Regions from separate parts of the Mesorhizobium sp. M2A.F.Ca.ET.046.03.2.1 genome, predicted to be linked through region 3. Evidence: predicted binding sites of a transcription regulator. Region 3 holds the regulator's gene; each other region holds the start of a gene.
What was found. Region 3 encodes PhoB, which activates phosphate uptake and scavenging genes when phosphate is short. Its sites were predicted from a motif close to TGTCATNNANCTGTCAT; they were not measured.
Positions count from the first base shown of each region.

Region 1: a site for PhoB is predicted at 3,134-3,150, ahead of EJ072_RS13105 (DUF1045 domain-containing protein). Genes of this name have one in related genera too.
Region 2: a site for PhoB is predicted at 5,571-5,587, ahead of EJ072_RS00590 (acid phosphatase). Genes of this name have one in related genera too.

Region 1 covers NZ_CP034449.1:2,761,614-2,768,756, reverse strand. Annotated here, with positions in the region: gene EJ072_RS13120 (ATP-binding cassette domain-containing protein) at 1-308, shown strand, start outside; gene phnN (phosphonate metabolism protein/1,5-bisphosphokinase (PRPP-forming) PhnN) at 489-1,115, opposite strand; gene EJ072_RS13110 (alpha-D-ribose 1-methylphosphonate 5-triphosphate diphosphatase) at 1,112-2,251, opposite strand; gene EJ072_RS13105 (DUF1045 domain-containing protein) at 2,288-2,995, opposite strand; gene iolB (5-deoxy-glucuronate isomerase) at 3,228-4,040, opposite strand; gene EJ072_RS13095 (DUF3329 domain-containing protein) at 4,421-4,633, opposite strand; gene iolE (myo-inosose-2 dehydratase) at 4,698-5,612, opposite strand; gene iolD (3D-(3,5/4)-trihydroxycyclohexane-1,2-dione acylhydrolase (decyclizing)) at 5,763-7,143, opposite strand, start outside.
Region 2 covers NZ_CP034449.1:103,268-110,410, reverse strand. Annotated here, with positions in the region: gene EJ072_RS00630 (hypothetical protein) at 1-30, shown strand, start outside; gene EJ072_RS00625 (YqaA family protein) at 195-632, opposite strand; gene EJ072_RS00620 (hypothetical protein) at 787-1,020, shown strand; gene EJ072_RS35770 (hypothetical protein) at 1,118-1,264, shown strand; one part of gene EJ072_RS00615 (IS630 family transposase) at 1,721-2,057, shown strand; one part of gene EJ072_RS00615 (IS630 family transposase) at 2,057-2,664, shown strand; gene EJ072_RS00610 (hypothetical protein) at 2,760-2,945, shown strand; gene EJ072_RS00605 (helix-turn-helix domain-containing protein) at 3,104-3,520, opposite strand; gene EJ072_RS00600 (dihydrofolate reductase family protein) at 3,617-4,204, shown strand; gene EJ072_RS00595 (cytochrome-c peroxidase) at 4,274-5,524, opposite strand; gene EJ072_RS00590 (acid phosphatase) at 5,730-7,143, shown strand, end outside.
Region 3 covers NZ_CP034449.1:4,061,978-4,069,120, forward strand. Annotated here, with positions in the region: gene pstA (phosphate ABC transporter permease PstA) at 3-854, shown strand; gene pstB (phosphate ABC transporter ATP-binding protein PstB) at 851-1,654, shown strand; gene phoU (phosphate signaling complex protein PhoU) at 1,675-2,382, shown strand; gene phoB (phosphate regulon transcriptional regulator PhoB) at 2,400-3,089, shown strand; gene EJ072_RS19435 (ROK family protein) at 3,252-4,487, opposite strand; gene xylF (D-xylose ABC transporter substrate-binding protein) at 4,758-5,798, shown strand; gene EJ072_RS19445 (sugar ABC transporter permease) at 5,943-7,143, shown strand, end outside.

The DNA of each region.
Region 1 (7,143 bases), 1.3 Mb from region 3:
GCCAGCAGCAGCGCGCGGCAATTGCCCGCGCCCTGGCGATGAACCCCAAGGTGATGCTGTTCGACGAGCCGACATCGGCGCTCGATCCGGAACTGGTCGGCGAGGTGCTGCGCGTCATGCGCTCGCTTGCCGAGGAAGGGCGCACCATGCTCGTCGTCACCCACGAAATGGGCTTCGCCCGCGACGTGTCGAGCAAGGTGATGTTCCTGCACAAGGGCGAGGTGGATTCGGTCGGCGAGCCGAAGGAGATGTTCGCCAGGCCGCCGACGCCGCAGTTCAAGCAGTTCATCGCCAACTTCAACAAGTAGGCGCCTCTCCTTCTCGGATCGGCGCGAAGCGCCGAGACGGATGAGGGGTGTTCCAGCTGGGCAATGGCGTTCGCCTGGCAGCACCGTTGTGCCCAACCGCCAGCGCTTCATTCCTTCCAGCACCCTTCATCCGGCCGCTTCGCAGCCACCTGCTCCCACAAGGGGGAGAAGGGAAGGCGCTTAAATCATGTCCGACAGACCGGAAAACGCCATCGCCTTGCGCAGCACCTCGGCGAAGCGTTCGCCGGCGAGCTCCTTGTCGCCGCTGTTGTCGATCGAGGTGACGTCCGGCCCGGTCAGCTTGACGCTGGCGCTGCGCGCCAGGCGGGCAAGCACTTCGCCGCGCGATTCGCGGCCGCGCGCCGCCAGCCGCTCGGCGAGGATCTCCGGCGTGGCGGTGATCTCGACCACGGCCAGGTTGGCGTAGCGTTCGCGCAGCGCCGGGATGACCGCGCGGGAGACATTCGCCACGGCGACATGGCCGTTCGCCACGGCCCAGTCGACATCGGCCGGCAGGCCGTAGCGCAGGCCGTGCGCGTCCCAGCACAGCGAGAAGGCGCCGTCTGCCTCGGCTTCCGCGAAGGCGGCATCCGCCAGCGTGTCGTGATCCTCGCTTGCGGTGTCACTTGGCCGGGTGATGACGCGGCGCACGAATTCCAGCCGCGTCTCACCGGCAAAACGCTGCTTGGCGTAGCCGATCACCGTATCCTTGCCGGCACCGCTCGGGCCGACCACCGCGACGAAGACGCCGTTGCGGATCGGCAGGCTATCGGCCAGCTCGCGCTCGATGAGGGCCGAGACCATCATGCGACCCGGCGGCCCTGGCGCCACACGGTGCGCACGACCGGCACATGGTCGTCGACGCGCACGCGCACCAGATCGGCGCGGCGGCCAGGCTCGATGACGCCGCGGTCGGCGAGGCCGACCGCTTCGGCCGGGTTCTTCGAGACCATCGCTACAGCCTGGGGCAGCGAAATCCCTTCGACGACATCGCCGAGGAAGAAGGCCGACTGGATCAGGCTGAAGGGGATGTAGTCGGACGACAGGATGTCGAGCAGGCCGTCGGCGGCAAGCGTGCGCGCCGAGACATTGCCGGAATGCGAGGCGCCGCGCATGACGTTCGGCGCACCCATCAGCACGCCGAGACCCGCCGCCTTGGAGGCCTTGGCCGCTTCTTCCGTCGTCGGGAACTCGGCGACGCGCACGCCCTGCTCGATCGCCTCGTCGACATGGCCGGCGGTTGCATCGTCATGGCTGGCCAGCACGATGCCGCGCTCGCGGCAGGCGGCCGAGATGAAAACCCGGTTCGGGCCGGAATTGCGGGCCGATTCCGCCATTCGCTTCTCGCAGAATTTCTGGAAGTCGCGGTCGGTCAGCTTCAGCTTGCGCTGGTAGTAATAGGCATAGGTCTCGAGATTGACGAACTGGCGCTGTCCGGGCGCGTGATCCATCAGCGAGGCGAGCTTCACCCTGTCGTCAGTCTCGAAATTGGCGAAAGCCTCGAGGCAGTCCGGCGCCGAGACCTCGCAGCGCAAATGGATGAAATGGTCGGCCCTGAGCCGATCCTGGCGCACGCTATCTTCGATCGCATCGGCCAGCTTGCGCACATCGTCGGATTTCAGGTCGGCGTCCTCGTCCATGCCGACGCGCAGGGCGTCGAGCACGGTGGTGATGCCGGCGGTCGCCACCTGGGCATCATGGGCAAGCACGGCGGCGATCGGGTTCCAGCGCACTTTCGGGCGTGGCGCGTAATGCCCTTCGAGGTGATCGGTGTGCAGCTCGACGAGGCCCGGGATGATGTAGTCGCCGCCCATATCCTCGCCGGTGCGGGCAGCGCCCGGCTCGACGGCGGCGATCAGGCCGTCGCGCAACAGAAGCGAGCCCTCGACGATCTCGTCGGGCAGCACGATGCGGGTATTGGTGAGAACGGTTTCGGCGGTCATCTCAGGCGGTCCTATCTCGAGCGGTCGGCAATCAAATCAAGCTGTCTTGCGGGCCTGGCCACGGCCAAGCGCGTGGTGCGAAAGCACCATGAACGGGGCGCCAGGCTCGCTTTCGACGAACAAGGTCAGCGCATCGACCGGCACCGGCTGCCGCAGCACGTCGGCGAACAGGCCGTCGATCGCCGCGCGAAGACGCGGGCTCTCCTCCGGCCCGACGCGCCCCGACAGCGTCATGTGGAAGCGGAACGTGTCGAAGACGTAAGGATAGCCCCATTGGCAGAGGTTGCGGAACTCGTCCGGCTTCAGCGCATCGGGGCTGCGTCGCTCGATCTCGGCCTCGGTCAGCGGCGCCCGGAAACTGTCGAAGGCGCGCACCACCTCGCCGGCGAAGTCGTTGAGCGGCGCGAACCGCGTTTCCGGCACCAGCGCGAAGAAGCCGTCGATCTGCCCGACGACCAGACGCGGGATGACGACAGGCGGCGTCGCCTCGGCGAAAGCGTCGAGCGCGGCCCGCAGCGAGGCTTCGGTCTCGTTCGGCGCCAGCCGGAATGGCGCCTTCAGCGTCGCATGGAACCCGTAGCGCCTGGCCGAGGCGGTGTGGAAGGCGACTTCCGCGGCAGACAGATCGCCGACGGCCTCCACCGGCCGCGTCGCCGCCCCGAATGGGTCACGGCCCAGCCAGTTGGCGGCAATGCGCGCCAGCTTCTCGTCCTGTTCCGGTGTGTAGTAGATGGCGTATCGCATCGGCGTTCCTCGTCAAGCGCGCCGCGCCCGAAGGATCATGCGACGCGCTTCAAGTCATTGTCTTGGCAAGTCGTGGGTCCCAAAACGCCAAGGCGTTTGCGGCGACATGCACCGGAACCGCTGCCATAGGTGATTTCCATGACGGATTGACGAAGCTTTCATGGGTTTTCGAAGGCAAGTCCAGCCGCAAGCTCGTTAGCCGACGATTTTTCCGGGCTGGACCAATGCGCGGTCAGGCCTTCATCAGCCATTCGTGCTCGGCCGCGTTGTGGAATTTCCACGTCCGCTTCGGTCCGGCCATGACGTTGAGATAATAGAGGTCGTAGCCGTGGCAGGCCGCGCAGGGGTGATAGCCCTTCGGCACCAGCACGACATCGCCGTCCTCGATCGCCATGGCCTCGTCCAGCTCGCGCACGCCGTTGCGGTCGGCGTCGGTGTAGACGCGCTGGAAGGCAAAACCCTGCGGCGGGTTGAGGCGGTGATAGTAGGTCTCTTCCAGGTAGGATTCGGCCGGCAGATTGTCCTGGTCGTGCTTGTGCGGCGGGTAGCTGGACGTGTGGCCGCCGGGCGTGATGACCTCGACCACCAGCAGCGAATCCGCCGGCTTGCCCTCGGGCAGGATGTTGGTGACGTAGCGCGTGTTGGTGCCCTTGCCACGTACCTCCTGGCCGAGATCGTCCGGCCCGATGACGCGCACCGGCAGGCCGCCGCCGAGGCCCGGCGCCGAGCAGACGGCGAGTTCCAGCTCGGTGTCGGCGGTCACCGACCATTCGGTGCCTTGCGGCACATAGACCGACCACGGCTTGCCTTCGAAAGGCGACATGCGCTCGCCGAGCAGGCCGAGATCCTTGCCGCCGGCGGTCGCCTTGCCCTTGCCGGTAACGAAGACCAGGCAAACCTCGCGGTCGCCCGTCTTGCCGGACGCCGTCTCGCCCACCTTCAGCCGATGCAGGTCGAACCCGACATAGGTCCAGCCGGCGCTTTGCGGCGTGACATGCGCGACATGGCCGTGGCCCCTGTCGGCCTTGACGATGAGTTTCGACATTTTGTCTCTCCTGTCCTTGTTCGCTCAGCGGGCTGGCGACCCAGAGATTTCACCAGCTGAGGAATCCGGCGCAAACCTTCGGTGTTGGCCGTGGCCTCTAAACTTCGTCATCCTAGGGCGAAGCAGGAGCGAAGCTCCGTCGCGGAGACCCTAGGATCCATGCCGTTACCTCAGACGTGGAATGCCAGCGGAGCAGAATTCTGCACCGTTGCAACACTTCAAAGTCATGGCATGGATCCTAGGCCTGCGCTGCGTCGCTGCGCTCCTTGCTCCGCCCTAGGATGACGAAGCGAGGTGCGTTCCGGCCAATCGCCGACGTATGCGATCTATGACGCACGCAGCACCCGATCCGCAAAAACGTCCGCGCCATGGCTTCCGCCTCATTCCTTCGGCTCGGCCGGAGGCTTCGCCTCCTCCGCCGGCTTGTAGAGATAGAAAAACTGCCACACCGCATAGCCGGCGAAGCCGAGCGCGATGATGCCCCAGAACGGCGTGCCGGAGGCGAACTCGATCGCCGACCAGATCAGGCAGACCGCGACGACGGCGATGCGTCGCCACAACGGCCGGAAGAAGGGATGCTCATAGTCTTTCATCACGCCAATCCAGGATTTGCCCAAAGCGCAACGGATAAACCGGGCGCTGGACCAGATCCACCGTTCAGGCCGGAAACCCTTGCGTCTCCACCGTGTAGCCGGCGGCTGTCATCACTCGCATCAGCTCCTTGTGGCCGACCTGGGCCATCTTGAGCGGCGGGTTCTTCTTAGGATCCTGTTCGGCTTCCACGACGAACCAGCCTTCATAGCCATAATCGGCGAAACGCTGAACGATGGCGCCGAAATCGAGCGAGCCGTCGCCCGGCACGGTGAAGGCGCCGAGCGCCACGGCATCGAGGAAGGACTGTTTGGAGCGGTCGAGCCCCTCGATCACACCCATGCGCACATCCTTCAGATGGACATGGTTGATGCGCTTGTAATGGTTGTCGATGGCGCGCAGCACATCGCCGCCGGCAAAGGCGAGATGGCCGGCGTCGAGCAAAAGCGGGATGCCTTCGCCGGAGTTGCGCATGAAGGCATCGAGCTCCGGCTCGGTCTCGACCACAGCGGCCATGTGATGGTGGTAGGAAAGCGGCATGCCCTGCTCCGCGCACCATTCGCCGAATTCGGTGACGCGCCGGCCATAGGCCTTCATCTCGTCGTCCGAAAGTTTTGGCTTGGTGGCCAAAGGCTTCGAGCGGTCGCCCTGGATCGAACGGCCGACCTCGCCATAAACGATGCAGGGCGCGTCGACCGCCTTGAACAGGTCGATCATAGGCTGGATGCGGTCCTTGTTCTTCGCCAGGTCCTCGTTGACCAGCGTGCCGGAGAACCAGCCGCCGCAAAGGGTGACGTCGGCCTCCTTCAGGATCGGCAGCATCACCTTGGGATCGTTGGGGAAGCGGCGGCCCATCTCCATGCCGGTGAAGCCGGCCGAGCGCGACTGGCGCAGGCACTCCTCCAGCGACACGTCGTCGCTCAGTTCCACGAGATCGTCGTTCCACCATGCGATGGGAGACATGCCCAGTTTGGCTTTCAAGTCGTCACTCCAATGTCGGTTCGTTCCTACCCTCCCCCTTTGTGGTGAGGGTCGCTGCGAAGCAGCGGGGAGGGGGCAGCGCCGACCCCCACCCGGACCTTCGGTCCGACCTCCCCACAAGGGGGAGGTAGGGGATCTGCGCTGTCAGCTTCAATCTCCGATCTTCTGCATTTGACGCTTTTCTTCGTAGACTTTGCGCGCTGCGTTCACTTCGCGTCGCGCCGAGACCTCCGGCACGGCGACGTCCCACCAGTGGCCGCCGGCCTCGGTCGAAACCAGCGGATCGGTGTCTATGACCAGAACGGTCGTCCTGTCGTTCTTCTTCGCCTTGGCCAGCGCCGTTTCCAGCTCGGCGATCGACGCCACCTTCTCGGCGATGGCACCCATGCTTGCGGCATGCGCGGCGAAATCGACATCGGGCAGCACCTCGTGGCGCGCGTCCTTCAAGAGATTGTTGAAGTTGGCGCCGCCGGTCGCCATCTGCAGCCGGTTGATGCAGCCATAGCCGCGATTGTCGAGCAGCACGATGGTGAGCTTCAGGCCAAGCATCACCGAGGTGGCGATCTCGGAATTCATCATCAGATAGGAGCCGTCGCCGACCATGACGACGACCTCCTGATCAGGCTTGGCCATCTTGGCGCCGAGCCCGCCGGCGATCTCGTAACCCATGGTCGAGAAGCCGTATTCCCCATGATACGAGCCGGGAGCGCCCGCCTGCCAGAGTTTGTGCAGTTCTCCCGGCAGGCCGCCAGACGCATTCAGCAGCGTCACGCCCGAGCCCATGGCGCGCTGCACGGCGCCGATCACCTGCGCATCGGAAGGGTAGGCGGCGTTGGTCGAAGCCGTCACCTTGGCGGCGGCGGCCTGCCACTCCGTCTTGCCCTTCAGTGCATTGTCGGTCCAGGCGGCGGGCGCCGTCCAGCCCTTCAGCGCCGCGGCCAGTTCGGAAAGCCCTTCGCCGGCGTCGGCGACCAGCGGCAGCGCCCAGTGCTTGCCCGCATCAAAGACTTGCGTGTTCAGCCCGATGATGGTGCGGCCGGCATTCTTGAACAGCGCCCAGGAACCGGTCGTGAAATCCTGCAGCCTGGTGCCGACGGCGAGCACGACGTCGGCCTCCTCCGCCAGCCGGTTGGCGGCCGAGGTGCCGGTCACGCCGACCGCCGCCATGTTGAGCGGATGATCGTCAGGCAGCGAGGACTTGCCGCCCTGGGTCTCGCAGACCGGGATGCCGGCGCCCTGCACCAGCTTCGCCAGTTCATCGGAAGCCTGCGAATAGAGCACGCCGCCGCCGGCGATCACCAGCGGCTTCTTCGCCCCTTTCAGCGCCGCGACGGCGGCCGCAAGCTCGTTGCGGTCGGGGCGCAGCCGCCGTGGCGTCCAGATCCGTTCGGCGAACAGGCTTTCCGGATAATCATAGGCCTCGGCCTGCACGTCCTGGCAGAGCGACAGCGTCACCGGGCCGCATTCGGCTGGATCGGTCAGCACCTGCATCGCGCGGTTGAGCGCCGGGATGATCTGCTCCGGCCGCGTG
Region 2 (7,143 bases), 3.4 Mb from region 3:
CATCGCATCGCCGTCCTTGTGCCCGCGTAAAGGATAGAGCGACCCAGCTCTTTGATAGAGCCCCCGAACTTCAACGGAAGGCCTTGGCGATTTGCCAAGGCCGGCCCGCAGGGACATATCGCGGCCGCCCTGGCCGTGCGGCTTTGCTATGGCGAGAATTCACGGCTGGATGCCTGCGCCATGAGTTCTTTAGGCTAGAGGCCGAGGGTCGCGGCCGCCACCGGCAGGTACCGGCCGGTCTTGGCAACGGTGACGATGGCGATAAAGCTCCATAGGGGCTCGCGCAGCACGCCGGCCATCACCGTCAGCGGATCGCCGATAAATGGAGCCCAGCTCAGCAGCAGGCTCCATCGTCCGTAACGGTGATAGCGCGCCGCCGCGCGGTCGAGCGCGGCAGGCTTTGCCGGAAACCATTTGCGGTCGCCGAAGCGATCGATGCCGCGGCCCAGCAGCCAGTTGACCACCGAACCAAGCACGTTGCCGATCGTCGCGACCAGAACCAGCGCGGCCGGCGAATGGGTCCCGGCCAGGAGAAAGCCGACCAGCGCTGCTTCCGATTGCAGCGGCAGGATGGTCGCGGCGGCGAAGGCGGTCAGGAAAAGTCCGCCGAAAGCGGCAAGGTCACCAAGCATTGCCGTCCGTCAGTTCGCCTCTCGCCATTTCGGATCCTGACTATCGACGGCTTGGGTCATGGCGACCGTCGCCCAGCTCCCGGCGCGTATCACGAAAGTGACGCGCTCGCTCCCCTATATGCTAGGCTTATGTCGTCAAAACAGGGTCATCGTTATGGATGCCAGCGAATTGCAGGCCATAGGCGACACGCTGATGCGCCTCGTCACCCCCGATATGAAGCCGAAAGACCTGCTCAAGGCGGTGCGCAAGGAGCATCCCGACGCCAGGAAGAAGGACATCGCCCGCGCCGCCTTCCATGCCATCATCGCCAATGCCGACCAGGATCCCGGCAAATCGCGCAACCTCCAGGCTTTCGCGCTTGCCGAGCGCACCCAGCAATCGGAATAAATTGCCGCGAATTGTAGCATTGGGCTTGCTGGAAACTTAATAAGCGACTTCTAATTTATGGCTCCGCCGGCAACTGGCCCCAACCGGTACTAAGCCCATGACCAAAAACCTCGGCAATGCCAAACCCAGCGCTCCAGCCAAGGAGATAAGCGCCTCGCTGTTCAGCAGGGCGGCGCCGGCGCTGTTTCCGCTGGTGGTCGCGGCGCTCGGCTATCTTTTCGGCCAGCATTATTTCGGCTTTTGACGCGCGGCCGGCTTCAGGTGGTTTACAGCCTGATTGTGATTGGTCCGTCTCGGCCCCTGCGCTTGCAGCTTTGGTCCTAGGGCCTAGGTCGTTCTTGCCCTCGCATGGGCGCGAGCGCATCCTTTCCTGCAGCCGGCGGCCTCGCAAACTCCGGTCAGGCCCGGCCGCCGAACCCAGTATCACCCCCAAGGCAGCCGGGCCGCCCATCGCTCCCCACCACTCCGTGAGTTATTGTAGTCTTTGCTCGACGGGGCGACGTAGGCGCCATAGTCGTTTTTATCCGTCAGATTTCAAAAATCTACTGAGTATCGGCGAGTGCCTTCGCACTAAATGTCGATCAGCTCCGCTTTCGACAACTTAAGGCGCTCTAGAGCACTTCCTGTGATCGATGAATCGATTGTGATGTGACGGCTGCGTTTTGTGCTGATTCAACGTCCACCTCGATGGAGGTTGACGATGGGAAAAGCATTGAGCATGGATCTTCGGTCGCGGGTCTTGAAGGCTTCGGACGAGGGCATGTCGGCGCGGCAAGCGGCGGCGCGGTTCGGCGTGGGAGTGTCCAGCGCGATCCGCTGGATTGCGCGGGCGAAGATCGGCGAACTGGCGCCCCGCCCGCAGGGCCGCCGCCGCGCCTCCAGCCTCGATGCGCATGAACCCTTCATCGTCAGGCTGATCGAGGAGCGCAAGGACATCACGCTGAACGAGATGGTGGAGCGGCTCGTCGCCGAGCAGTCGGTGCGCATCAGCCGCAGCGCCTTGAGCGCCTGGCTTCGCCGCCACGGCTGGACATTCAAAAAAAGTCCGCGCACGCACTGGAGCAGGATCGCCCCGACATCCTGAACCGGCGCCGGGACTGGTTCGACGGCCAGCTCGACCTCGATCCGGCGAAGCTCGTGTTCATCGATGAGACCGGCCTCTCCACAAAGATGGCCCGCCTGCGTGGAAGAGCGCCGCGCGGCGAGCGCTGCCGGGCCGGCGTGCCGCATGGCCACTGGAAGACCACGACCTTCACCGGAGCGCTGCGGCTGACGGGCATGACTGCGCCCTTCGTCTACGACGGCGCCATGAACGGCAACGTGTTCCTGGCCTATGTCGAACAGGTGCTGGTCCCGACATTGTCGGAGGGCGACGTAGTCGTCATGGACAACCTGCCCGCCCACAAGGCCGCCGGCGTGCGCGACGCGATTGAGGCCGCAGGCGCGAGCCTGCTCTACCTGCCGCCTTACAGTCCCGACTTCAATCCGATTGAGAACGCCTTCGCCAAACTCAAGGCGCTGCTGCGAGCAAAGGCCGAGAGGACCATCAACGCTTTGTGGGACGCGGTCGGTGCGGTCGTCGACCTCTTCACCCCAGCCGAATGTGCCAACTACTTCAAAGCCGCAGGATATGAACCGGATTAAACAGGACGCGCTCTAGATCGTATTGGGTCTAGGCACCAGATACTTGGGCCGAAGGCAGGAGCCGTATGATAACAAGCGAGCCAGACAGTGTGCGTGTGAAAACCGTCAATGGCCAATGGATCGTGCGCATCGTCGACGGTGGCAGGCTGACGCAGCAAGTGTTCGACATTCACGAGCAGGCCGAGAGCTTCGCCGAGGAGGAGCGGCTGCGATTGGGGCTCCCCGGGGAGCCACCGGCCGAGGAGCCGGCGGGGCCGCCGCGGAGCGGACAGGCTGGCTGAGATCGTCGACGCTCATGGCCAACTGTGAAAATGCGAGACAAATCGGCGGACGGCACGCGGGTGTTGCATTTGCCTTCGACGCACTGGCCACGCAACGCCGCTCGCTGACCCAAGCGTTTGAACACAGGTCGCCGGCGGAGCGCGGTGTTCCGACTCCGCTATCCCATATGTTGCGCCCTGAGCGTCTCCTTCATCCGCTCGAGCGCCGGCTCGCCGCCGGTCGCGAGGTCATCGGCGATTCGGGCAAGCTTGTCGTCGGCCTTGCGGTGTTTGCTGCCCCAGGCGCCTAGCGTCGCCAGCACCGGCAACAGGTCGATGCCGGCCTCTGTCAGCCGGTAGATCGCCTTCAGGCCATGGCTGGGGTCGTCGCTTCGCGTGAGGATGCCTTCGTCCTGCAGCGTCTGCAGCCGCTCGGCCAGCGTGCGCGACGAGATGCCTTCGTCGGACTGCAGGAATTCGCGAAAATGCCGTTTCCCGGCGAAAGCCAGGTCGCGGATGATGAGCAGTGTCCAGCGGTCGCCGAGCAATTCGAGCGAGAGGCTGATCGGGCAGCCAGACCGTCCCTTGGTCGCCATCAACATACTTCCATTTGTAAATCAATTTACTATTGACACCATTGCCGCTTTGCGTCAAACGGTTCCAAAAGTAAATCATTGGCGAGGAGAATGAGCATGAGGAAGCTGATCCTTCAGATGCAAATGTCGGTCGACGGCTTTGTCGGCTCCGATGAGGATCGTCGCTGGCAGCTTTGGGAATGGGGCGACGACAGCGACTGGGACGAGGAGTTGAAGCAGGATTTCAATGCCGTCTTCACGACCGTCGGCACCATCCTGTTGAGCCGCAAGATGGTGGAAGAGGGCTACCTTGCCCATTGGGGCAATGCGGCCAAGAAATATCCGAAGGATCGCTTCTATGCTTTCGCGCAGCGTATCGTCGAGGCTGAGAAGGTCGTCGCGAGCGACAAGCTTGCAGCGTCGCGCTGGGAACGGACATGGGTCGTAAGCGGCGACCTGCCGCGCGAGGTCGACGCGCTGAAGCAGGGCGAGGGCGGCGACATCGCCGTGTTCGGCGGCGCCGGCTTCGCCTCGGCGCTGATCGCCGCCGGCCTGGTCGACGAGTTCCAGCTCTTCATCAATCCGGCGGTGCTGGGGAAAGGCCGCCGCATCTTCGACAAAAGCGGGTTCGCCAGGCTGACGCTCCTCGGCTCGAAGTCCTATGCCTGCGGCATGGTGGTGAGCCGCTACGCGCTCGCGCAATGAGAAGCGGCAACCGAGCCCGCACCGCCTTGAATCAATCTCGCGGCGCGCCTTTCTGACTGGCCCCCAGCCTCAGTGCCCCGCCTGGTCGGCGTCGGTCAGCGTGCCGAGGAAGGCGACGATGTCGTCGATCTCGGCATCGGTCAGCGCCGGCTTGTCGCCGGGCTTTCTGCCGTTGAACGGCGGGTCGGTGTTGAGGTTCGGCCAGTAAGCTCTTGGCAGATCGTCGAATTTGTCGACCGTGCCGTCGGCATTCTTCGGGTACCAGCGCGCCGGATCGCTGTCGCGGCTGGAATAGAAGGCGACCGCGTCGCGCAGCGTGTGGAAATAACCATTGTGGAAGAAGCTTTTGCGCAAGGCCACGTTGCGCAGCGTCGGCGTCTCGAACAGGCCGCAATACTCGGCGCGGCCCTTGAAGTCGGTGCGCAGCGGGCCACACAGGCCGAGGTCGAAGTAATCAGGATCGGAATTGGCGGGGATCGCCGGATTGCGCGGCACGGCAATCGCGATCAGGCCGTAGTCGGTGAACTGCGGCGGCTCGCCGTCATTGGCGGGCTCGCTCAAATGGCAGCTCGCGCAATTGCCCTTCGCCTCGTCCTCGAACAGCATCCGGCCGCGCAATTCCTGCGCCGAGAGCTGCGCCTTGCCGGCGAGGAAGGCGTCATAGCGGCTGGAATAGGGATAGAAATCGGCGCTGCTCTGCTCGAAGGTGCCGAGCGCTTCCACCGCGGCATCAAAAGCGTCCTGCGGATGGTCGAAGACATCGGCGCCGAAGGCGGCCTTGAAGGCGTCGGCATAGGGCGCCTTGCGCAGGCTGGCGGCCACCTGGGCCTCGTCCTTGTTGCCCATCTCGAAGGGCGACAGCAGCGGGATTCTCGCCTGGTCCTTGCCGTGGTCGGCGCGGCCGTCCCAGGTCAGGCCGCCGGTCGGGCCGTTGTCGACGCTCTCGTCGCCTTCGTCCTCGGAGTCGTAGAAATGCTCGCTGAAGGCTGGCGCTGCCTGCAAATAGCGCAGCGACGGCACGGCGCGCACGCCGGGCTGGTCGAGCCTGGCTCCGCCCATCTCGACCGGCGAGGCCGAGGCCGGTCCGAAGGCGTGATTGGGATCGTGGCAGGACGAGCAGGCCTGCTTGCCGGAAGCAGAGAGCGAAAGGTCGAAGAACATCTGCCGTCCGAGCGCCGTCAGCGCGTCGACGCGGGCATAAGCTTCCCGGCGCGACATCGGGCCAGGATGGACGCCCAATGGCTCCGCGGTATTGGCGGGTGCGGTCAAGCCGACGATCGAAGCTGCCAGCAGGGCGATCGCGTGATTTTTCCGTCTCATCTGCGCGGCGACATCCCTGATTTCCTTCGCGACGTAAGGTTCAAGTGCAACGGATTGATGACTGGCCGTCCCGCTCACGAAACCGTGTTTGACGGGGACGGAACTGTCACAAAGGTGACAAGGCATCGAAGTAGCTGGGCATTGATGCATCTGCGTTCCTGCATTGCCGTCCTCCAGCCATTCCCCAGCCACGAGGCATCCTTCAATGACCCGGTCCCTTCTCTCCCTTTGCCTCGCCACCACGGCGCTGGCATCGCTCTCCGCCGCTGCCCACGCGGCTCCCCCCGGCTACGACAAGATCGACACCGTCGTCGTCATCTACGCCGAGAACCGCAGCTTCGATAACCTCTATGGCGGCTTCCCCGGTGCCAACGGCTTGGCGAATGTGTCGCCCGGCCAGGCGCGCCAGCTCGACCGTGACGGCAAGCTGCTTTCCGAGTTGCCGCCGGCCTGGGGCGGGCTGACCGGCAAGGGCGTCACGCCGGCGGTGACGGAAGCGCAGAGCGCGCATCTCGCCAACGCGACATTCGCCATCGACGATCCCAACGGCTTCAACGAGGGCACCAACGTCGTCACGCATGACCTCTGGCACCGCTTCTACCAGGAGCAGATGCAGATCGACGGCGGCAAGAACGACAAGTTCGTCGCCTGGGCCGATTCCGGCTCGCTGGTAATGGGCCATTACGACGGCTCCAACCTGCCGATGTGGGCGATCGCCAAGAAGTACGTTCTGGCCGACAATTTCTTCCAAGGCGCCTTCGGCGGCTCCTTCCTCAACCACTTCATGCTCGCCTGCGCCTGCGTGCCCTACTATCCGAATGCCGACACCAGCCCGGTGAAGGGCCAGATCGCCGTCGTCGAGCCGGATGGCGTGACGCTGAAGCCGGCCGACAATTCACCGGCCTCCGCACTCGGCGGCGTGCCGAAATTCGCCAATGACGGCGCAATCACTCCAGACTTTTATGCCGTCAACACCATGCAGCCGCCCTACCAGCCGAGCGCCAACAAGCCGGCCGAAGGCGGCGACAAGGCGCTCGCCGATCCGGCTGCGCCGACCACGCTGCCGCCGCAGCACGAGATCACCGTCGGCGATCTCCTGTCGCTGAAGGGCGTTTCCTGGGCGTGGTATTCAGGCGCCTGGCAGGTGGCGCTCGACGGCAAGAACGCGACGCCCGTGCCGAACTTCCAGTTCCATCACCAGCCCTACAACTATTTCGCGGCTTACGCGCCGGGCACAGCCGCGCGCGCCGAGCACATCAAGGATGGCGGCCTCGGCGGCGAAGAGTTCATCAAGGCGATCGACGACGGCAAGCTGCCGCAGGTCTCCTTCTACAAGCCGCAGGGCAACCTCAACGAACATGCCGGCTATGCCGACGTGACCTCGGGCGACCAGCATCTGGCCGACATCGTTTCGCATCTGGAGAAGAGCCCGCGATGGGCGCATATGCTGGTGGTCGTCACCTATGACGAGAATGGCGGCTTCTGGGATCACGTCGCGCCGCCCAAGGCCGACCGCTGGGGCCCGGGCAACCGCGTCCCGGCCTTCATCATCTCGCCCTATGCGAAGATGGGCATGGTCGACCACACGCAGTACGACACCACCTCGATCCTGCGCTTCA
Region 3 (7,143 bases):
CGATGGCGACTGCCGCATCAATTCACCAGAGCCGCAAGCGCAAGAATGCCGTGATGATGGCGCTGTGCGTCATCGCCGCCGGCATCGGCCTTGCCTGGCTGGCGCTGATCCTCGGCGCCCTGCTCTACAAGGGGCTCTCCGGGGTGTCGCTGGCCGTGTTCACCCAGATGACGCCGCCGCCGGGCGATGCCGGCGGCCTGCTCAACGCCATCTACGGCAGCATCGTGATGACCATCATCGGCATCTTCGTCGGCACGCCGATCGGCGTGCTGGCCGGCACCTACATGGCCGAGTATGGCCGCTTCTCGAAGCTCACCACGGTGGTGCGCTTCATCAACGACATCCTGTTGTCGGCCCCTTCGATCATCGTCGGCCTGTTCGTCTATGAGCTGATGGTGCGGCCGATGGGGCACTTCTCGGCCATCGCCGGCGCCGTCGCGCTGTCCATCCTGGTGATCCCCGTCGTGGTGCGCACCACCGAGGACATGCTGAACCTCGTGCCCAACGCGCTGCGCGAGGCAGGCACCGCCATCGGCGCGCCGCGCTGGGTGGTGATCCGCTCCGTCGCCTACCGCGCGGCGCTGTCCGGCATCGTGACCGGCATATTGCTGGCGATCGCCCGCATCTCCGGCGAGACGGCGCCGCTGCTCTTCACCGCGCTCAACAACCAGTTCTGGTCGAGCAATCTCAATGCCCCGATGGCCAGCCTGCCGGTGACCATCTTCCAGTTCGCTCTCAGCCCTTACGAGGAATGGCAGCAGCTGGCCTGGACGGGCGCACTCATGATCACCTTGACGGTTCTCGGGCTGAGCATCATCGCCCGCAGCCTAACCGGACGCAGAGAGGACAGATGAAACCGATGTTGTCCACCGACCTGAACGTAGCCGACACGACCGTCGAGAAGGCCAAGATCGAGGTCAAGAACCTCAACTTCTACTATGGCCAGTCGAAGGCGCTGAAGGACATCAACCTGTCGCTGCCCGAGCGCAGCGTGACCGCCTTCATCGGCCCGTCGGGCTGCGGGAAGTCGACGCTGCTGCGCGTCTTGAACCGCATCTACGAGCTTTATCCGAAGCAGAGCGCCGAGGGCCAGGTGCTGCTCGACGGCAAGAACATCCTCGATCGCTCGCAGGACCTCAACCTGCTCAGGACCAAGATCGGCATGGTGTTCCAGAAGCCGACGCCGTTCCCGATGTCGATCTACGAGAACATCGCCTTCGGCGTCAGGCTCTATGAGAAGATCAGCAAGGCCGAGATGGACAGCCGCGTCGAGTCGGCGCTGAAGCGCGCCGCACTCTGGAACGAGGTTAAGGACAAGCTCAACGCCAGCGGCCAGAGCCTCTCGGGCGGCCAGCAGCAGCGCCTTTGCATCGCCCGCACCGTCGCGGTGAAGCCGGAGGTCATCCTGCTCGACGAACCGGCCTCGGCGCTCGATCCGCTCTCGACCGCCAAGATCGAGGAGCTGATCGACGAATTGCAGGCCGACTACACGATCGTCATCGTCACCCACAACATGCAGCAGGCGGCGCGCGTGTCGCGGCAGACGGCGTTCATGTATCTGGGCGAGCTGGTGGAATTCGACCGGACCGAGAAGATATTCACCTCGCCCCGCGAGAAGCGCACCCAGGACTACATCACCGGCCGCTTCGGCTGAGCTCATACGAGGACAACATCATGGCCGAACATACCGTCGCCTCGTTCGACGAGGATCTGAGGCAGATCAGCCGGCTCATCAACGACATGGGCGATCTCGCCGGCTCCATGGTCGGCGGCTCGACCAGGGCCCTGCTCGAAAGCGACAATGCGCTGGCGCAGCGCGTCGTCTCCGACGATGCCATCATGGACGCGCGTCAGCGCGAGCTTGACGACCGCGCCATCACGCTGATCGCCAAGCGCCAGCCGATGGCGGACGATCTTCGCCACGTGGTCGGCTCGATACGCATGGCGGGCGACCTCGAACGCATCGGCGATCTCGCCAAGAACATCGCCAAGCGCGTCGGGTCAGTCGGCGTCAGCACCGCCCCGCGCGACCTCACGCATTCGATCGATTCCATGGCGCAACTGGTGCTGATCCAGGTCCAGGGCGTGATTCAGGAATATACGGTGGGTGATGCCACGGCGCTGGCCAAGCTTCGCAACGACGACGAACGCATCGACGTCAAATACACCTCCGTCTTCCGCGAGCTGTTGACCTACATGATGGAAGATCCGCGCAACATCACCGCTTGCACTCATCTTCTGTTCTGCGCCAAGAACCTCGAGCGCATCGGTGACCATGTGACCAACATCGCCGAGAACGCCTATTATGTGCTGACCGGCACGCAATTGCCCGCCAACCGTCCCAAGCAGGACGAGACGGCAATGTCGGCGCCGGCCGCCTGACGGAAAAGGTTACCCCGATGATCGCGCCACGCATCATGGTGGTGGAGGACGAGGAGCCGCTGGGGGTGCTGCTTCGCTACAATCTCGAATCCGAGGGTTACCAGGTGGAAGTGGTGACCCGCGGCGACGAGGCCGAAATCCGCCTTCAGGAAAATGTTCCCGACCTGCTCGTGCTCGACTGGATGGTGCCGGCGGTCTCCGGCATCGAGCTCTGCCGGCGTCTCAGGATGCGGCCCGAGACCGAGCGGCTGCCGATCATCATGCTGACCGCGCGCGGTGAAGAAAGCGATCGGGTTCGAGGTTTGTCCACCGGCGCCGACGACTATCTGGTCAAGCCGTTCTCGACGCCGGAGTTCATGGCGCGCGTCAAGGCGCTGCTGCGCCGCGCCAAGCCGGAGGTGCTGTCCAGCGTGCTCAAGGTCGGCGACATCGTGCTCGACCGCGAATCGCACCGCGTCTACCGCAAGAAGAGCGAGATCAGGCTGGGCCCGACCGAGTTCCGCCTGCTCGAGTTCATGATGCGGCATCCCGGCCGCGTGTTCTCGCGCAGCCAGCTACTCGACAATGTCTGGGGCGAGACGATCTATATCGACGAGCGCACGGTGGACGTGCATGTCGGCCGCCTGCGCAAGGCCGTCAACAACGGCCGCATGCCGGACGTCATCCGCACCATCCGCGGGGCGGGTTATGCAATCCGGGAAGACTAGGGATATGCTGATATTCAGGTGAGGCCGGCCTGCGAATGGCGGCTTCCTGCGCTTCCGGTACTCACGTACCAAAAAGTACGCTCCGTTCCGGTTCTCGGAACCCACCATTCTCGACTCGGCCTGACCTGAATCTCAGCATATCCCGGCGCTTGAGCTTGCGGCTTATGCGACGTGCTTGCCCGCTCTTGCCTGGACACCCGGCGCGAAGATCTCCTGATCGACGAAGGTCAGCGCGCGGGTGGCGCAGCCTTCGCGGATCAGCGGCAGCTCGTTCGGCTCGGTGTCGAAGGAGATCGAGCTCGAGTGCTGGCCGCCGGCGGTCTGGGCGATCGCCTCCCTCAGCGCCGGCTCGATCAGGTCGAAGGCGGCCGCGCTGACGCCGACCATGGCGACCGGCGCCGGGTCGATGAGGGCGAACAGGCTGCCAAGACCGAAGCCCAGCGCCTCGCCGGCCCGACGATAAGCTTCCCGTTCGGGGCCGTCCTCCTGCCGGGCCTTTGCGGCCAGCGCGCGCATGTCGGCGTCGCCGATGTCGGTCGGCGCGGCGTCCTCGCTTATCCCCATGGCGCTGCGCCAGATGGCGTAGTTGCCGGCATAGGCCTCGACGCAGCCGCGGCGGCCGCAGCGGCAAAGCGCGCCGCCCGGACGATGGATCATGTGGCCGAACTCGCCGCCGGAGGAATGCGTGCCGGTGAACAATTCGCCCTTCAGCACCAGGCCCATGCCGATGCCGTGCGAGAGCAGGATGGCTATGAAATTGTCGCGATAGCGCTCGGGATCGCGCCATCGCAGCGCCACCGCCATCATGTTGCAGTCGTTCTCCATGGTGGCGGGGATGCCGAATTCCCTCTCCAGGATGTCGGCGAACGGAATGTCGGTCAGCGGCGTGATCGGCGACCATAGCATGGCGCGCGCGTGGGAATCGGTGATGCCTTGAATGCCCATGGCGATGCGGGCGACGCTGCCCACGTCGAGATCGGGATCCTGCAGCCGGCGCCGGACGATCGCCAGGCACTCGCCGATCAGCTCGTCGCGCGGCATGACGAGCGTGTCCAGGCGCCGCTGTTCCTCGGCGATCACCTGGCCGGCATAGTCGATGACGGCGACCGACAGGAAGTTCAGCGACAGCACCACCGTCAGCACCGCGGCGGCTTCGGGATTCAGCGCCAGGCCGATCTGCGGCCGGCCGCGTTTCAACGCCGTCGGCTCGCTGGCCTTGCTCTCGGTGAGGATGCCCTCCTGGATCAGATCGGCGGAGATCGCCGAAATGGTCGAGTGGCTGAGGCCGGTGGTGGCGGCAATTTCCGTCCGCGATGGCTGGCCGGCGCGGCGCACGGCCGAAATCACCATGGCGCGGTTGCGCCGGCGCAAATCGTCGTGACGGATTCCGACCGACATCGTCTCGCACGTCCTCCCCGGTCATCGCGGCCTTGTGATGATGCCATGGCCTGTCGCTGACACGCTAAGGATAGTGGCAGAAGCCAAAGCCGATGTCATTATTTATTGCGGACTCCGAAAAAAATGCCTGGACCCATCAAATGCCATCAGAATGTCGGTTGACAGCTTCATTTCGCTGGACCACTATTTTTTTGAGGCTCGAAAAAAAGCCTCTTATGCCGGCCTTCGGGCCAGTCTGGGTCGCGCCGCACAAGGCGCAGGGAGGATATCATGAAAAAATTCGCAGCCGCCATTCTGGCGGGCGTAGCCATGTCGCTGACGCTGGCTTCGGTCGCCGAGGCGAAGGACAAGGTGATCGGCGTCTCGTGGTCGAATTTCCAGGAAGAGCGCTGGAAGACCGACGAAGCGGCGATGAAGGCCGCAATCGAGGCCGCCGGCGACAAGTATATTTCGGCCGACGCGCAGTCCAATCCGGGCAAGCAGCTGACCGACGTCGAAAGCCTGATCTCGCAGGGCGCCAATTCGCTGATCATCCTGGCGCAGGATGCCTCGGCAATCGGCCCGGCGGTGCAGAAGGCGCTCGATGAGGGCATCCCGGTCGTCGGCTACGACCGCCTGATCGAGAACAAGGACGTTTTCTACCTGACCTTCGACAACAAGGAAGTCGGCCGTATGCAGGCCCGTGAGGTGTTTAAGGCCAAGCCGGAAGGCAACTACGTCTTCATCAAGGGCTCGGGTTCCGATCCGAACGCCGACTTCCTGTTCTCGGGTTCCATGGAAGTGCTGAAAGAGGCGATCGACAGCGGCAAGATCAAGAATGTCGGCGAGGCCTATACCGACGGCTGGCTGCCCGCCAACGCGCAGAAGAACATGGAGCAGTTCCTGACCGCCAACGACAACAAGGTCGACGCGGTCGTGGCCGCCAATGACGGCACCGCCGGCGGCGTCGTCGCGGCGCTGACGGCGCAAGGGCTGGCCGGCACCGTTCCGGTCTCGGGCCAGGACGGCGACCACGCGGCGCTCAACCGCATCGCGCTCGGCACGCAGACCGTGTCGGTGTGGAAGGACGCGCGCGAGCTCGGCAAGAACGCCGCCGAGATCGCCTCGCAGCTCGCCGACGGCAAGAAGATGGGCGACATCGCCGGCGCCAAGGACTTCACGACGCCTGGCGGCAACACCGTCAAGTCGCTGTTCCTGACCCCGATCGCGATCACCAAGGACAATCTCAACCTCGTCATCGACGCCGGCTGGATCAAGAAGGACGAAGTCTGCGCTGGCGTTGCCGCCGGCAGCGTCAAGGTCTGCAACTAAGCTCGCCGACACTAGACCAAAAACCTTGCGCCGCGGCCTGAAAGCCGCGGCGTTTTCTCGAAGATTACCGTTCCGCCTCGAGCGGATAGCTTCTAGGCTTGCTCCGGCATCCGCGCCAGACGGGCAGGCCGGCAGGAGGAATTCATGACCGACACGACGTCCACCCAACCGGCAGACACCGCGCGTGCCTCGGAGCTGGGCACCGTCGCCCGGTTCCTGAAGGCAACCGAGCTGGACACCCGCATGCTCGGGATGATCGGCGCGCTGCTCCTGATCTGGGTCGGACTGCATGTGATCTCCAGCCTGCGGCTTGGCGTCAATCCGCTCGACTTCGACAGCCGCACCTTTCTGACGCCGCGCAATCTCTGGAACCTGTCGGTGCAGACTTCGGCCGTGGCGATCATGGCCTCCGGCATGGTGCTGGTCATCGTCATGCGCAACATCGACCTGTCGGTCGGATCGGCCGAAGGGGTGATCGGCATGGTCATGGGTTTTGCCCAGGTGCATTTCCTGGTCCGCTTCGTCGGGCTTGAGCTCGGTAACCCGTGGATCTGGGTCCTGGCGCTGCTGATCGGCCTGGCGCTCGGCCTCCTCATCGGCGCCTTCCAGGGCTTCGTCATCGCCTATCTCGAAGTGCCGGCCTTCATCGTCACGCTGGGGGGTCTGCTGGTCTGGCGGGGCGCTGCCTGGTGGGTCACCAGCGGCCAGACCGTCGCGCCGCTTGACGCCACGTTCCAGCTGATGGGCGGCGGCCCGGCGGGCTCGATCGGCGCCAAATGGAGCTGGGTCGTCGGCATCGTCGCCTGCCTGGCGGTCATTTTCATGCACTATAACGGTCGCGTGCAGCGCAAGCGCTTCCGCTTCCCGCTGCGTCCGGTCTGGGCCGAGACGCTGCTCGCCACGGTCACCTGCGCGATCATCCTGGGCGCTGTGTGGCTTGCCAATTCCTATCCGTGGCCGATCGGCATCGTGAACCGCTATGCCGCCGCCAACAACATCACCGTTCCCGAAGGCGGACTGTTCATCGCGCATGGCATCGCCATTCCGGTGCTGATGGCGGTCGCCGTCGGCCTGATCATGACCTTCGTCACCAAGCGCACGCGCTTCGGCCGCTATGTCTTCGCCATCGGCGGCAATCCGGAAGCGGCCAACCTCGCCGGCATCAACACGCGCTGGATCACCATGAAGGTATTCATGATCATGGGCGTGCTGGCGACGATCGCGGCGGCGATCTCGTCGGCCAGGCAGAATTCATCCACCAATGCGCTCGGAACGCTTGACGAGCTGCTGGTCATCGCCGCGGCCGTCATCGGCGGCACCTCGCTCGCCGGCGGTTCCGGCACCG